2 regions of the Comamonas sp. MYb396 genome follow, and region 2 is predicted to be linked to the other one. Evidence: riboswitches for the same ligand, from Rfam matches in the RefSeq annotation. Region 2 holds a riboswitch; the other holds the start of a gene.
What was found. Region 2 has a riboswitch for manganese ahead of mntP (manganese efflux pump MntP). Riboswitches for the same ligand answer to the same signal wherever they lie in the genome.
Positions count from the first base shown of each region.

Region 1 (7,047 bases), on a different contig from region 2:
TGAATTTTTCACTATGAATGGGGCCTATTATGGAGAGAAATTCAAACCACAAACGATCACACTGGCGGCATTCACTATTTACTTGCTAACCGAGCCCGCCATGACTGCCAACGCCATTGTTGACAACCAGCCCTCCACCACCTTGCCCATTTCGGCCGCAAACAGCAGCCCATCTGGCGCAAGCGCTCCTGTTTTTAATGAGCTGGTATCGGCCTTGCAGCCCGCCTCGGCGCTGCGCGCGGCCATCACTGCCGCCTACCGCAAGCCCGAGCCCGAAGCGCTGCAAGCGCTGCTGCTCCAGGCCACGCCGCCCGCCGCCATCGCCCAGGCGGGTGATGCGCTGGCGCTGCAACTGGCCCGCACCCTGCGCGAGCGCAAGGCCGACAGCGGCCGCGCTGGCCTGGTGCAAGGCCTGCTGCAGGAGTTTGCGCTGTCGTCGCAAGAAGGCATTGCGCTGATGTGCCTGGCCGAGGCGCTGCTGCGCATTCCCGACACGGCCACCCGCGATGTGCTGATCCGCGACAAGATCGCGCACGGCCAGTGGAAGGCCCACGTGGGCAAGAGCCCCTCGATGTTCGTCAATGCCGCTGCCTGGGGCCTGGTGCTGACCGGCAAGCTGGTGGCCACGCACAGCGAGGGCTCGCTGGGCCAGTCGCTCACCCGCCTCATTGGCCGGGGCGGCGAGCCGCTGATCCGCAAGGGCGTGGACATGGCCATGCGCATGATGGGCGAGCAGTTCGTCACCGGCGAGACGATTGGCGAGGCGCTGAAGAACGCAGAGCGCCTGGAGGCCAAGGGCTTCCGCTACTCCTACGACATGCTGGGCGAAGCGGCGATGACCAGCGATGACGCCAAGCGCTACCTGCGCGACTATGAGAACGCCATCCATGCGATCGGCAAGGCCAGCCATGGCCGGGGCGTGTACGAAGGCCCGGGCATCTCGATCAAGCTGTCGGCGCTGCACCCGCGCTACAGCCGCGCCCAGTACGACCGCGTGATGGCCGAGCTCTACCCCGTGGTGCTGCAGCTGGCCGTGCTGGCCAAGGGCTACAACATCGGTCTCAATATCGATGCCGAAGAAGCCGACCGCCTGGAGCTGTCGCTGGACCTGCTGGAAAAGCTCTGCTTTGCGCCCGAGCTGGCCGGTTTTGCCGGTATCGGCTTTGTCGTGCAGGCCTACCAAAAGCGCTGCCCCTATGTGCTGGACTTCATCATCGACCTGGCCCGCCGCAGCCAGCACCGGCTGATGGTGCGCCTGGTCAAGGGGGCCTACTGGGACAGCGAGATCAAGCGCGCCCAGATCGACGGCCTGGAAGGCTACCCGGTCTACACCCGCAAGGCCTATACCGATGTGTCCTACCTGGCCTGCGCACGCCAGCTGCTGGCCGCGCCCGATGCGGTCTACCCCCAGTTCGCCACGCACAACGCCCACACCCTGGCCACCATCTACCACCTGGCCGACCCGGCCCGCTACCAGCCCGGCCAGTACGAGTTCCAATGCCTGCACGGCATGGGCGAGCCGCTGTACGAGCAGGTCGTGGGCCGCAACGCCAGCGAAAACCTGGGCCGCCCCTGCCGCATCTATGCCCCGGTGGGCACGCATGAAACCCTGCTGGCCTACCTGGTGCGCCGCCTGCTGGAGAACGGTGCCAACACCAGCTTTGTGAACCGCATTGCCGACCAGGACATCCCCCTGGCCAAGCTGGTGGAAAACCCCGTGACCACCGCCCAGCAATGGGCGCAGAGCGAAGGCCAATTGGGCCTGCCCAACCCGCACATTGCCCAGCCGCGCGCGCTGTATGGCGCAAGCCGCAGCAATTCGGCAGGGCTCGACCTGTCCAACGACGACCGCCTGCGTGCGCTGCAGAACGACCTGCAGGCCAGCGCCCAGATGGCCTGGCATGCCCAGCCGATGCTGGCCGATGGCGCGCCCGCATCCACCCAGGCCAGCGAGCCGGTGCTGAACCCGGCTGACCACGGCGACCAGGTCGGCAGCGTCACGCAGGCATCGACCGAGCAGGTGGAATTTGCGCTGGCCGCCGCCCAGGCCGCCGCTGCCCACTGGCAGGCCACCCCGCCCGCCCAGCGCGCTGACTGCCTGGCCAAGGCCGGTGACCTGCTCGAAGCCCATATGCCCACCCTGATGGGTGTGCTGGTGCGCGAGGCCGGCAAGACCTGCTCCAACGCGATTGCCGAAGTGCGCGAAGCGGTGGACTTTCTGCGCTTTTACGCAGCCCAGGTGCGCAGTTGGGGCCAGGCGGATTACCAGGCGCTGGGCCCGGTGGTCTGCATCAGCCCCTGGAACTTCCCGCTGGCCATCTTCAGTGGTCAGATTGCCGCCGCGCTGGCTGCCGGCAACACCGTGCTGGCCAAGCCGGCCGAGCAAACCCCGCTGATCGCCGCTGCCGCCGTGCAGGCGCTGTGGCAAGCCGGCGTGCCGCGCGATGTGCTGCAGCTGCTGCCGGGCACCGGCGAGACCGTGGGCGCCCGCCTGGTGGGCGACCACCGCGTGCAGGCCGTGATGTTCACCGGCTCGACCGAGGTGGCTCGCATTCTGCAAAAGACGCTGGCCCAGCGCCTCGACGCCCAAGGCCAGCCCGTCACCCTGGTGGCGGAGACCGGCGGCCAGAACGCGATGATCGTGGACTCGTCCGCGCTGGCCGAGCAGGTCGTGGTCGATGTGCTGTCCTCGGCCTTTGACTCGGCCGGCCAGCGCTGCTCGGCGCTGCGTGTGCTCTGCGTGCAGGAAGAAGGGGCCGACCGCCTGCTGCACATGCTGCGCGGCGCGATGCAGGAGCTCCAGCTGGGCAACCCCTGCCAGCTCAAGACCGATGTCGGCCCCGTGATCGATGCCGAGGCCAAAGGCGTCATCGACCAGCACATTGCCCGCATGCAGGCCGCTGGCCACCAGGTCTGGCAAAACAGCGGCGCCAGCGCGCAAGGCACCTTTGTGCCGCCCACGGTGATCGCCATCGGCCAGCTCTCCGAGCTCAAGCGCGAGGTCTTTGGCCCGGTGCTGCATGTGCTGCGCTACCGCCGCGAGAACCTGCCCCAGCTGCTGGCCGACATCAATGCCACCGGCTACGCGCTCACCCTGGGCCTGCACACCCGCATTGACGAGACCATCAACCAGGTGGTCAATGCCGCGCATGCCGGCAATATCTATGTGAACCGCAACATCGTCGGCGCCGTCGTCGGCGTGCAGCCCTTTGGTGGCGAAGGCCTGTCGGGCACGGGCCCCAAGGCCGGCGGCCCGCTGTACATGCTGCGCCTGCTCAGCCGCATGCCCGCCACGGCCACCGTGGATGCGCTGGCCCATCTGCCGCGCATGGCCGGTAGCGAGGCCCCGGCCGCCAGCACCGGCCAGCGCGGCAATGCCCATGGCCTGGAACAGGCCGATGCCGCCCCCGCCGCTGCGCTGGAGGCGCTGCAAAGCTGGGCCAGCCAGCAAGGCCAGGGCGATCTGGCAGCGCTGTGCCAGCGCTATGCTGCCCATACCGGCAACGGCTTTGCCGCCGAACTGCCCGGCCCCACCGGGGAGCGCAATCTGTATGTGCTGAGCGGCCGTGCGCGCGTGGGCTGCGTGGCCAGCACCAGCAGCCTGCTGCTGGCCCAGCTCGCCGCCGTGCTGGCCGCTGGCTCCACCGCCGTGTGGCCCGCAGGCAGCAGCCATGCCAGCCTGCTGGCCCAGTTGCCCGCCTCGGTGCGTGCTTCGGTGCAATTGTCTGCGCACAGCGAGCAGGCCTTTGTGCAGTCCGAAGCCTTTGATGCGCTGATCGTCGATGCGGCCAGTGGCTGGCTGCCCACGGCCAGCCGCCTGGCCGGCCGCGCCGGTGCCATCGTGCCGATCACCGCCCAGGCCGCCGACGGCAGCGTGCCGCTGTTCCGCCTGCTGGCCGAGCATGCCATCAGCATCAACACGGCTGCGGCCGGCGGCAATGCCAGCCTGATGACCTTGGACTGAGGCTGAGGCTTGGGGGCACAGCCCCATGAAAAAAGGGCTCGAGATCGCAAGATCCCCAGCCCTTTTACTTTTAGTTAGTACGTTGCCAGTGTTGCTAGCGCCACCAGCGCTATCAGTCCATCATCGTGAACAGCGCGGCCACCCCCAGCACCAGGAAGATCACCGCGCAGACGCGGTGGATCCAGCGGATCGGCAGCTTCTTGGTGATCTTGTCGCCAAACCAGACCACCGGCGCATTGGCCAGCATCATGCCGATCGTGGTGCCGGCAACCACCCAGTAATAAGAAGCGGGGTACTTGGCGGCCAGGCCCACGGTGGCCAGCTGGGTCTTGTCGCCCATCTCGGCCAGGAAGAACAGCAGCACCGTGGTGCCGAACACGCCCCAGCGGCCGCTGCTCTTGCCCGCTTCGTCCTCGTCGATCTTGTCGGGGATCAGCATCCAGCCGGCCATCAGGATAAAGGACACGCCCAGAATCCAGCGCAGCACATCGGGGCCCAGCATCGTGGCGATCCAGGCGCCAACGGCGCCGGCCAGCGCATGGTTGACCAGCGTCGAGACAAAGATGCCCAGCACAATGGGCCAGGGTTTGCGGTATTTGGCAGCGAGGACGAGGGACAGCAGCTGTGTCTTGTCGCCCATTTCGGCAAGGGCAACGACAGCGGTCGAGAGGAGAAAGGCTTCCATAGAGTGGGGATCGTTATTGCAGCCGGATATAGCAAGACAGCATTGACCGCATCGCGACTCCGGCATTGGATCGCAACGTGGTCAATGGTCTCGCCCAGCATCCTCATCACCAGATGCCGTGTACGCCATAGGCCGCGAAGGCCCAAGTTTGTTGACGCACACTCTGCGGCGCATCGCGCGCCCAGCAGGCTACTCCCCAAAGACTGGCGCATCATACGCCCAAAAGCGATGTTGCGCCGCAACACCTACGCCCGCCAGGGAAAATACCAAGGGCTGGTTGCGGGAACTGTCAACACAGCGTAAGGCGATTCACCCATAATGGTGAAGCTCAATGTGCCCCCGGGTACACTAGAGCGCGCGGTGATCCGTCTTGGAAGTTGTCACAGGTTTGTTGATTGCATCAGGCTCCATCGCTTTTTTTACTTTTTTCGGAGTCCTCAAATGGGCAACAAACTTTACGTGGGCAACCTGCCTTACTCTTTCCGTGACAGCGATCTGGAAAGCACTTTCAGCCAATTCGGTACCGTCTCCAGCGCCAAGGTCATGATGGAACGTGACACCGGCCGTTCCAAGGGCTTCGGCTTTGTGGAAATGGGTTCGGACGCTGAAGCACAAGCTGCTATCGAAGGCGTGAACGGCCAAGGCTTTGGCGGTCGTAACCTGGTCGTGAACGAAGCACGTCCAATGGAAGCACGTCCTCCACGCAGCGGCGGCTTCGGCGGCGGTGGTGGTGGCCGTGGTTTCGGCGGTGGTGATCGTGGCGGCTTCGGCGGCGGCGGTGACCGCGGTGGCTTCGGCGGCGGTGGCCGTGGTGGCTACGGTGGCGGCAGCTACTAAGCACATCGCATCCAAAACCTCTGAGAGGTTTTGACAGTGAGATGACGGGTTTTCCCGGAAAAAAGGCCTCTTTGAGGCCTTTTTTGCATCTGGTTGCAGCTTCTGCGCCACAACTGAGGGGCACAACTATGCCATTCTCGGTTTTTATGCCAGAAAATAAAGGATGGAGCATTCCTCCATTGGGCTACTGCGATAGATGACCGGTGTTCTACAGGGCGCGATCGCATTATTTAAGAGTTATCAGGAGTCCCTCAAATGGGCAACAAGCTTTACGTCGGTAATTTGCCATACCAGGTTCGCGACAACGATCTGGAACAGGCCTTTGGTCAGTTTGGCAGCGTAACCAGCGCCAAGGTGATGATGGAACGCGACACGGGTCGCTCCAAGGGTTTCGGTTTTGTAGAAATGGGCAGCGATGAAGAAGCCCAAGCTGCGGTCAACGGTCTGAACGGTCAGCCCCTGGGCGGCCGCAATCTGGTCGTGAACGAAGCACGCCCCATGGAGCCCCGTCCTCCCCGCAGCGGCGGTGGTGGTTTTGGCGGCCCACGCGGTGGTGGCTTTGGCGGCGGCGGCGGTAACCGTGGCGGCTTTGGCGGCGGCGGTGGTGGCTACGGCGGCGGTGGTGGCGGTGGCTACGGCGGCGGCGGTGGTGGTGGTTACGGCGGTGGCGGCGGCGGTGATCGCGGCGGCTACGGTGGTGGCGGTGGCGGCGGTGGTTATGGCGACCGCGGTGGTCGCGATGGCGGCGGCGGCCGTGGCGGCAATGACCGCGGCTTTGGTGGTGGCGATCGTGGCGGTGAGCGCGATGGCGGCTTCCGCAGCCCCTACGGCAATGGTTCGCGCAACCGCGGCGGCAACCAAGGCTACGACAACAACGACGACTATTGATGCCTGCAGGCACAGCCCGGCGCTGTGCCGCACCGCAACGACAAAGCCCCGCCAGGGGCTTTTTTCATGCCCGGCTCAGGACCTGCTTTCAGTCTTGACCCGGTGGCGCCTCTTGCACCCGCTCGCGGTGGCGGTGCTTGCGCGGGCGGTTGGCCAGCGCGCGGTCATAGAGGGCATTGGGCAGGCAGCGCAACAGCTTGGCCACCCAGCCCATCTGCCAGGGGATGACGGCATAGCTGCGCGCCTTGGCAATCACCGCAAAGGCCTGGTCGGCAAAGGCCTCGGGCTGCATCAGGAACGGCATGCCGTAGCGGTTGTGGCTGGTGAGCGGCGTGGCGACAAAGCCCGGGCAGATGGTGACCACCTGCACGCCGCTGCGCTGCAGTTCCACCCGCAGGCTCTCGCAGTAGCTGATGACCGCCGCCTTGCTGGCGCAGTAGGCACCGTGGCCGGGCAGACCGCGTATGCCGGCCACGCTGGCAATACCGACCAGCTTGCCACTGCCGCGCGCCTGCATGGGCCGCACAAAGGCATGGAAGGTGGCAGCCATGCCAATCACATTGGTCGCATAGGTCTGGGCCATGACCTCCAGGTCCTCGCGCTCGGCCGTGTCGATGCCGTAGCTCACCCCGGCATTGGCCACCACCACATCGGGCAGGCCCTGCTGCTGCAG
Region 1 covers NZ_JBBGYU010000003.1:290,070-297,116, forward strand. Annotated here, with positions in the region: gene putA (trifunctional transcriptional regulator/proline dehydrogenase/L-glutamate gamma-semialdehyde dehydrogenase) at 101-3,964, shown strand; gene WH265_RS09155 (TMEM165/GDT1 family protein) at 4,077-4,649, opposite strand; yybP-ykoY riboswitch at 4,746-4,859, opposite strand; gene WH265_RS09160 (RNA recognition motif domain-containing protein) at 5,091-5,486, shown strand; partial or broken gene WH265_RS09165 (RNA recognition motif domain-containing protein) at 5,742-6,287, shown strand; gene WH265_RS09170 (SDR family oxidoreductase) at 6,463-7,047, opposite strand, start outside.
Region 1: linked by a shared signal. The riboswitch ahead of WH265_RS09155 (TMEM165/GDT1 family protein) and the one ahead of mntP (manganese efflux pump MntP) in region 2 are both predicted to bind manganese.

Region 2 (7,047 bases):
CCACCAGGCCACCAATGGCTGCACCAACGGCCACATGCACCAGCGTTGGGGCCAGCAGTGCCACCACGCCACCCATCGGGGCTACGGTACTCTCCAGCCAGTGCTCGATCGGCCCAATGCCATGCACCAGCAGGCTGCCACCCACCATGAACATCGCAGCCGTTCCGACAATCGACAGGCCACGCATCAGCCAGGGCGTAAACGCAATCAGGCCCCGGCCAAAAGCCTTGGCAGCGGCACTGGTCTTGCGCATCAGCCACATGCCCACATCGTCCATGCGCACAATACCGGCGACCAGGCCATAGACAAACACGGTGATCGCCAGCGCCACGGCCACCAGCACTGCAAACTGCTCCCACAGCGGCTTGCTGGCCACAGTGCCCAGCGCGATGGCGATGATTTCTGCAGACAGAATGAAATCGGTACGCACCGCACCCGCCACCTTGGCTTTTTCATAGGCCACAGGGTCCATGTTTTTCTCGCTGGCAGCCTTCACGGATGATGGCGCCACGCCCATCTGCGCAGCCTGCTCGGACTCCTTGACGGCATCATGGGGCGCCTGTTTGCCGGGCTTGTGGAACAGGCTCAGCACCTTCTCCACCCCTTCAAAACACAGAAAAGCGCCGCCAAGCATCAACAGCGGCGTGATCAACCAAGGTGCAAAAGCACTGATCAAAAGCGCTGCCGGCACCAAGATGACTTTGTTTTTGAGCGATCCCTTGGCCACCGCCCAGACCACCGGCAACTCCCGGTTGGCCTTGACCCCAGTCACCTGCTCGGCGTTCAGCGCCAGGTCATCACCCAGCACCCCCGCCGTCTTTTGCACCGCCACCTTGGTCTGCGTGGCCACATCGTCCAGGATGGCCGTGCTCTTGCCCGCAGCCGTCTTGGTCATCAGCGCCACATCGTCAAGCAAGGTCGCAATATCATCGAGCAACATCAACAAACCAGCACCTGCCATTACGCACTCCCTGTCTAAATTCGGTGGCAAATCATAGCGATTTCACAAAGCAATGCCGTGTCAGGCCCCGTAAAACGGTGATTTCTACGTTTTGTTGGAGCTTGTTCACAAAACTTTATGCAGGCCTTGTCAACAACTTCAGCCTGCGGCCCGTTGTACACCCATCTACACCAGAAAGGTGAAAGGACTGAAATGACTGAAGTGTTTGCTATTTGGCCTGAAGACGAACGTGACCGTAAGCGTGCTCCTGCCCGCTTCTGATACCAGCGCAGCCTGCAAGCGGTTGAGCCAGACCTAAAAGCCCGGCACCCGCAGCGATTGCAAGCCCACTGATCTCTCTCACTTAAGCCCCGCTCTGCGGGGCTTTGTTTTGCCTGTAGCAACGCTCCTACAGCGCAAAACGCAGCCAAGCCCTCCGCCATGCCAGCAGAGGGCTTTGGCTTTTACACCGCCACCATGTGCTCGTACAGGATCAGCGAGCCAATCGCAATCAGCACCACACCACCCACCGCCTCTGCCCAGCGGCCGGTGATATTGCCCAGCACGCGGCCGACCATCACGCCCAGGGTCACCATCGCAAAGGTGGCAAAGCCGATGCTGAGCGCAACGACGGTGATGTTCACATCCAGAAATGCCAGGCCCACGCCTACCGCCATCGCATCGATGCTGGTGGCAAAGCCGGTGGCCACCAGCAGCCAGAAGCCATGGCGCGCGGGCCGGCTCATCTCGGGCTCATCGGCGCTTTGAAAGGCACCCAGCACCATGCGGCCGCCCAGCACCAAGAGCAGCACAAAAGCAATCCAGTGGTCCCAGGCCTTCACATAATCGGCCGCGGCATAGCCCAGCGCCCAGCCCACCAGCGGCGTGATGGCCTCGATAACACCAAAGATCAGGCCGGTGCGCAGTGCCTCGGACCAACGGGGTTTGACAAGGGCAGAGCCTTTGCCAATCGCGGCGGCAAAGGCATCGGTAGACATGGCAAGCGCCAACAGGGAAATGGAAGCAGCGTTCATCGGAGGTTCTTCTAGGACAGTCGGGCATGAGCACAACGGCATGCCACCACTGCCCGACCGAGGTCGTGCTGGCATGCCGATGGTCTCGCCAACCGAAGAACGGATGTCTGCGCCACAGCATGCGAAATGCCGAGTATGTTGACGCAGACGCTTCCAGCGCGGAAGCAGGCTACTCCCCAAGGGAGCCCGCAGTCTAAACGCTGCGCAGCGCTTCGGAGCACATGGCCCCAAACGCGCCAAGTTCTTTAGGAATGGATCGCATTTCTGTCTTGCTGTTGCGGCCTGGACCCAGCAAAACGCCAGCCGCTACAAGCCGAAACATGAGCAAGCTCATGTACTGCAGCTCTCCCTTGGCACCCTCTGACAGAGGCAGCCAAGGCGTCTCCCAAGTAACAGTGTGGCACTTCACCCAGGGTTGCCCCTAGTTCATTTTCAGGTGTTTTGTATACACTTAATGTATGCATATGTGCACACAACGCATAGCCATTGAGGCCTGTTTTGTGCTGCACATGCCATGCATGGACCCGCGCACATGACGAGACAAACCCGGCCGCCAGGCCGCAAATAAGGCGCAGCTGGATGCGCCCGATCCAAGGATGTCAATGACCGATCTTGCAGCAGACCAGAACGCAGGCTTTGCCTTCAATCCCGCACAGCAGCGCCCCGCAGCGGCCGGTGCCTTGCCCGCCGGCGTATGCCCCTCGCTCTACAACAAAGACCTCGCGCCCACCAAGAAAGACAGCCGCTCCTGGGGTGCCTACAGCCTGTTCACGCTCTGGGCCAATGATGTGCACAGCCTGGGCAACTACGCCTTTGCCATCGGCCTGTTTGCGCTGGGCCTGGGCGGCTGGCAGATTCTGACGGCGCTGATGATGGGCGCCGCCTTGCTGTTTGTGCTGCTGACCTTGTCGGGCTTCATGGGCCCCAAGACGGGCGTGCCTTTTCCGGTGATGAGCCGCATCAGCTTTGGCACCCGGGGCGCGCAGATCCCGGCCTTGATCCGGGGCGGTGTCGCGATTGCCTGGTTCGGCATCCAGACCTACCTGGCCTCCAAGGTGCTCGATGTGCTGTTAATCACCCTCTTCCCCAGCCTGCAGGCGCTGCTGGCGCACCAGGTGCTGGGCCTGCCGGTGCTCGGCTGGATCAGCTTCAGCCTGCTGTGGGTGGTGCAGACGATGATTGCCTGCTGGGGCATGGAGAGCATCCGCAAGTACGAGGCCTTTGCCGGCCCGGTGATTCTGGTGACCTTTATCGCGCTGGCCGGCTGGGTGCTCTACAGCTCGGGCGGCAAGATCCAGTGGACGGCGTCCAAGCCCAGCACCGGTGCGGCGATGTGGGTGCAGATCATGGGTGCCGCCTCGCTGTGGGTCGCCATCTATGGCACCTTTGTGCTCAATTTCTGTGACTTCACCCGGGGTGCCACCTCGCGCAGCGCCGTGGTCAAGGGCAACTTCTGGGGCATCCCCATCAACATGCTGATCTTCGGCCTGATCGTCGTCGTGCTGACCGGCGGCCAGCTGGCGATCGATGGCACGCTGATCCTGAGCCCGACCGACATCGTCGAGAAGATCCCCAACAAGCCCTTGCTGGTGCTCGCCAGCCTGTCGCTGCTGATCCTGACCATCGCCGTCAACCTGATGGCCAACTTTGTCGCCCCCGCGCTGGCCCTGGCCAACCTGCTGCCGCGCCAGCTCAACTTCCGCCGCGCCGCCCTCGTCAGCGCCATCCTCGGCTTTGTGATCCTGCCCTGGAACCTCTATGACTCACCGCTGGTGATCCTGTATTTCCTGGGCGGTCTGGGCTCGTTCCTGGGCCCACTGTTTGGCATCGTGATGGCCGACTACTGGCTGATCCGCAAGCAGCGCGTGCATGTGCCAGCGCTCTACAGCGATGACCGCAACGGCCCTTACCATTACGAAAACGGCGTCAACCGCCGCGCCATCCAGGCCCTGGTGCCCTCGGCCCTGATTGCGCTGCTGTTCGCCTTTTTGCCGGCGCTCGAATCGGTATCGCACTTTTCCTGGTTCATTGCGGCCGGGCTCGGCGGCCTGTTCTACTGGCTGCTGACGCCCAAGGGCCAGCACTATGAAGACCAGGACGGCGAGGCCATTGCCGTGAACCATGCCCAACATTGAGACGGAGTTTTTTGCATGCGCATTCTGATCGTGAACGTCAACACCACCGAGAGCATGACCGAGGCCATCGGCGCCCAGGCGCGCCGGGCAGCCGCACCGGGCACCGAGATCGTCGCCCTCACCCCGCGCTTTGGTGCTGAATCGGTGGAAGGCAATTTTGAGAGCTACCTCTGCGCTGTCGGCGTGATGGATGCCGTCATGCGCTATGACCAGCCCTTTGATGCCGTCATCCAGGCCGGCTACGGCGAGCATGGCCGCGAAGGCCTGCAAGAGCTGCTGGAAGTGCCCGTCGTCGACATCACCGAGGCTGCGGCATCGACGGCCATGTTCCTGGGCCACAAATACGCCGTCGTCACCACCTTGGACCGCGCTGTGCCCTTGATCGAAGACCGGCTCAAGCTGGCCGGGCTGGATGCGCGCTGCGCCTCGGTGCGCGCCAGCGGCATGGCCGTGCTGGAGCTCGAGAGCCAGCCCGAGCGCGCGGTCGATGCCATCGTGCAGCAGGCCGCCAAGGCCGTTGAAGAAGACCATGCCGAGGTCATCTGCCTGGGCTGCGGCGGCATGGCCGAGCTCGAAGACAAGGTGCGCAGCCGCACCGGCGTGCCCGTGGTCGATGGCGTGGCTGCCGCGGTGACCATTGCCGAATCGCTGGTGCGCCTGGGCCTCAAGACCTCCAAGGTGCGCACCTATGCGCCGCCGCGCGCCAAGCGCATTACCGGTTTTCCGCTGCCCGATTCGCTGGGCCGCTAAACGGCTCCGTCTCCCAGCCTCTGTTTACTCCAACCGCCCTGCTCCGCAGGGCTTTTTTCTGGCTGGGTGAGTGCCAGGCAGCGTCATTGACTGGTCTTGAAGCCTTGGGTTGCCGCCCAGGCCGCCACATCATCGCGGCGAATGGCGGCTGCCATCAGCTGCGGGAAGGCATCCGGCGTGCAGGCAAAGGAAGGCACGCCCAAGGCCGCTAGCTTGGCGGCCAGTGCGGCATCATAGGCGGGCGCGCCTTCGTCGCTCAGCGCCAGCAAGGTGATGAACTGCACGCCGGATTCCACCAGCTCGTTGGCACGGCGCAGCAGGCCGGATTCCACGCCCCCCTCGTACAGGTCCGAGATCAGCACCAGGATGGTGTTGCGCGGTTCGCTGATCAGGCTCTGGCAGTAGCCCACGGCGCCATTGATGTCGGTGCCGCCGCCCAACTGCACGCCAAACAGCACATCGACCGGGTCGTCGAGCTTGTCGGTCAGGTCCACCACCGCCGTGTCAAACACCACCAGCTTGGTGGCGACGGCAGGCAGGCTGGCCATCACCGCGCCAAAGATGCTGGAGTAGACCACCGAGTTGGCCATCGAACCACTTTGGTCGATGCACAGAATCACCTCGCGCTGCGGGCGGCGCGCCTTGCGGCCGTAGCCGATCAAGGTCTCGGGCACGATGGTTTGGTACTCGGGCTGCCAGTGGCGCAGGTTGGCGCGGATCGTTCGGTTCCAGTCGATCTCGGCATGGCGCGGGCGGCGGTTGCGCTGGCTGCGGTCCAGCGCGCCGGCCACGGCGCTGCGCATCGGCTCTTCGAGCTTTTTCATCAGCTCGTCCACCACCTTGCGCACCACCAGGCGCGCGGTGGCCTTGGTGTTTTGCGGGATGACCGAGCCCAGCGAAATCAGGTTGGCCACCAGGTGCACATCGGGCTGCACGTTCTCCAGCATCTCGGGCTGCAGCAGCAACTCGCGCAGCTGCAGGCGCTCCATCGCGTCGCGCTGCATCACCTGCACCACCTGGCTGGGAAAGTACTTGCGGATATCGCCGAGCCAGCGCGACACCGAGGGCGAAGAATTGCCCCGGCCGCCTTTGCGCGAACCGAGCTGGCTGTCGCCTTCGTAGAGCGCGGCCAGCGCCTGGTCCATCTCCTGCAGGCGTCCGCCCACGGTTCCGCAGCTGGCATCGGCCGGGCTGCCCAGCACCATGCGCCAGCGCTGCAAGCGGGTGGTGGGCTGCAGCGCTTCTGCCTCGTCGGGCGGCAGGGTTTGGCTATCGTCTTGCGCCCGGCCGGGCGCGGGATGGGTGGCATTAGTCATCGTCATCACTCCAGGGCTTGTTTGGCAGGCATCGCGGCAGGCGGAATCTGCGCCAGCAACTCGAGCGGCAGCTCCAGCCCCAGCAGGGTGTTGAGCAGCGGCAGCGCCAGCACGGCGCGCGCCTCGTCCCAGGGCGCATCCTCATCGCCCGCCGCCAAGGCGGCAGCAGGCACAGCCGCACCAGCCACCGGCGCGCGCCGGGCCTTGTCTCCCAGGCTCTGCCGCTCATGCTTGCTGAAGTTGGCAAAACTGCGCCGCACCAGCGGCAAAATCTGCGCAAACTGCACTTCACCCAACCCGGCCAGCCAGGCATCGACGGCACCCCAGATGGCCTCGTCGTGCAGCAGCACCAGCGCCTGCTGGTTCAAAAAGCCATCCAGCCAGGCGGCGACATCCAGCGGCGCCGCGCCCAGCGAGAGGTTGCGGTTGAACTGCAGCACCACCTCGGCGCTGTCCAGCAAATGCTCGTCCAGCAATAGCCGGCAGCCCATGCCGCGCAGCAAGGCCGCAGCCGCATCGCCCATCGCCAGGCTGCGCAGCGCAGCGCGCCAGGCGTCGACTGCGGCCTGGGCTTGCGCATCATTGCCACGCAGGCGCAGCGCCTCGTGCGCGGCCAGCACCTTGCCCTTCATCGCAGCAGCGGCCTCTTCGTCCATCGCCATGCAGGCCACTGGCAGGCCAATGGCGGCGCGCAGCACCAGCGAATCGATGACCGTTGCCAGCAAGGCCGTATCGGTCTGGCGCACGCTGCCATAGCGGTACACATTGGCCAGTGGCGGCAGCGCCTGCAGCAGCTGGGCCACATCACCGGTGGTGGCCGCGCGCTCGGCCAGGGTGGCAATCAGCGATTCGACCAGCTGCGGCAAGTTCGC
Region 2 covers NZ_JBBGYU010000015.1:105-7,151, forward strand. Annotated here, with positions in the region: gene WH265_RS23690 (DUF808 domain-containing protein) at 1-961, opposite strand, end outside; gene mntP (manganese efflux pump MntP) at 1,405-1,974, opposite strand; yybP-ykoY riboswitch at 1,994-2,159, opposite strand; gene WH265_RS23700 (NCS1 family nucleobase:cation symporter-1) at 2,577-4,109, shown strand; gene WH265_RS23705 (aspartate/glutamate racemase family protein) at 4,125-4,859, shown strand; gene WH265_RS23710 (VWA domain-containing protein) at 4,943-6,064, opposite strand; gene WH265_RS23715 (DUF5682 family protein) at 6,181-7,047, opposite strand, start outside.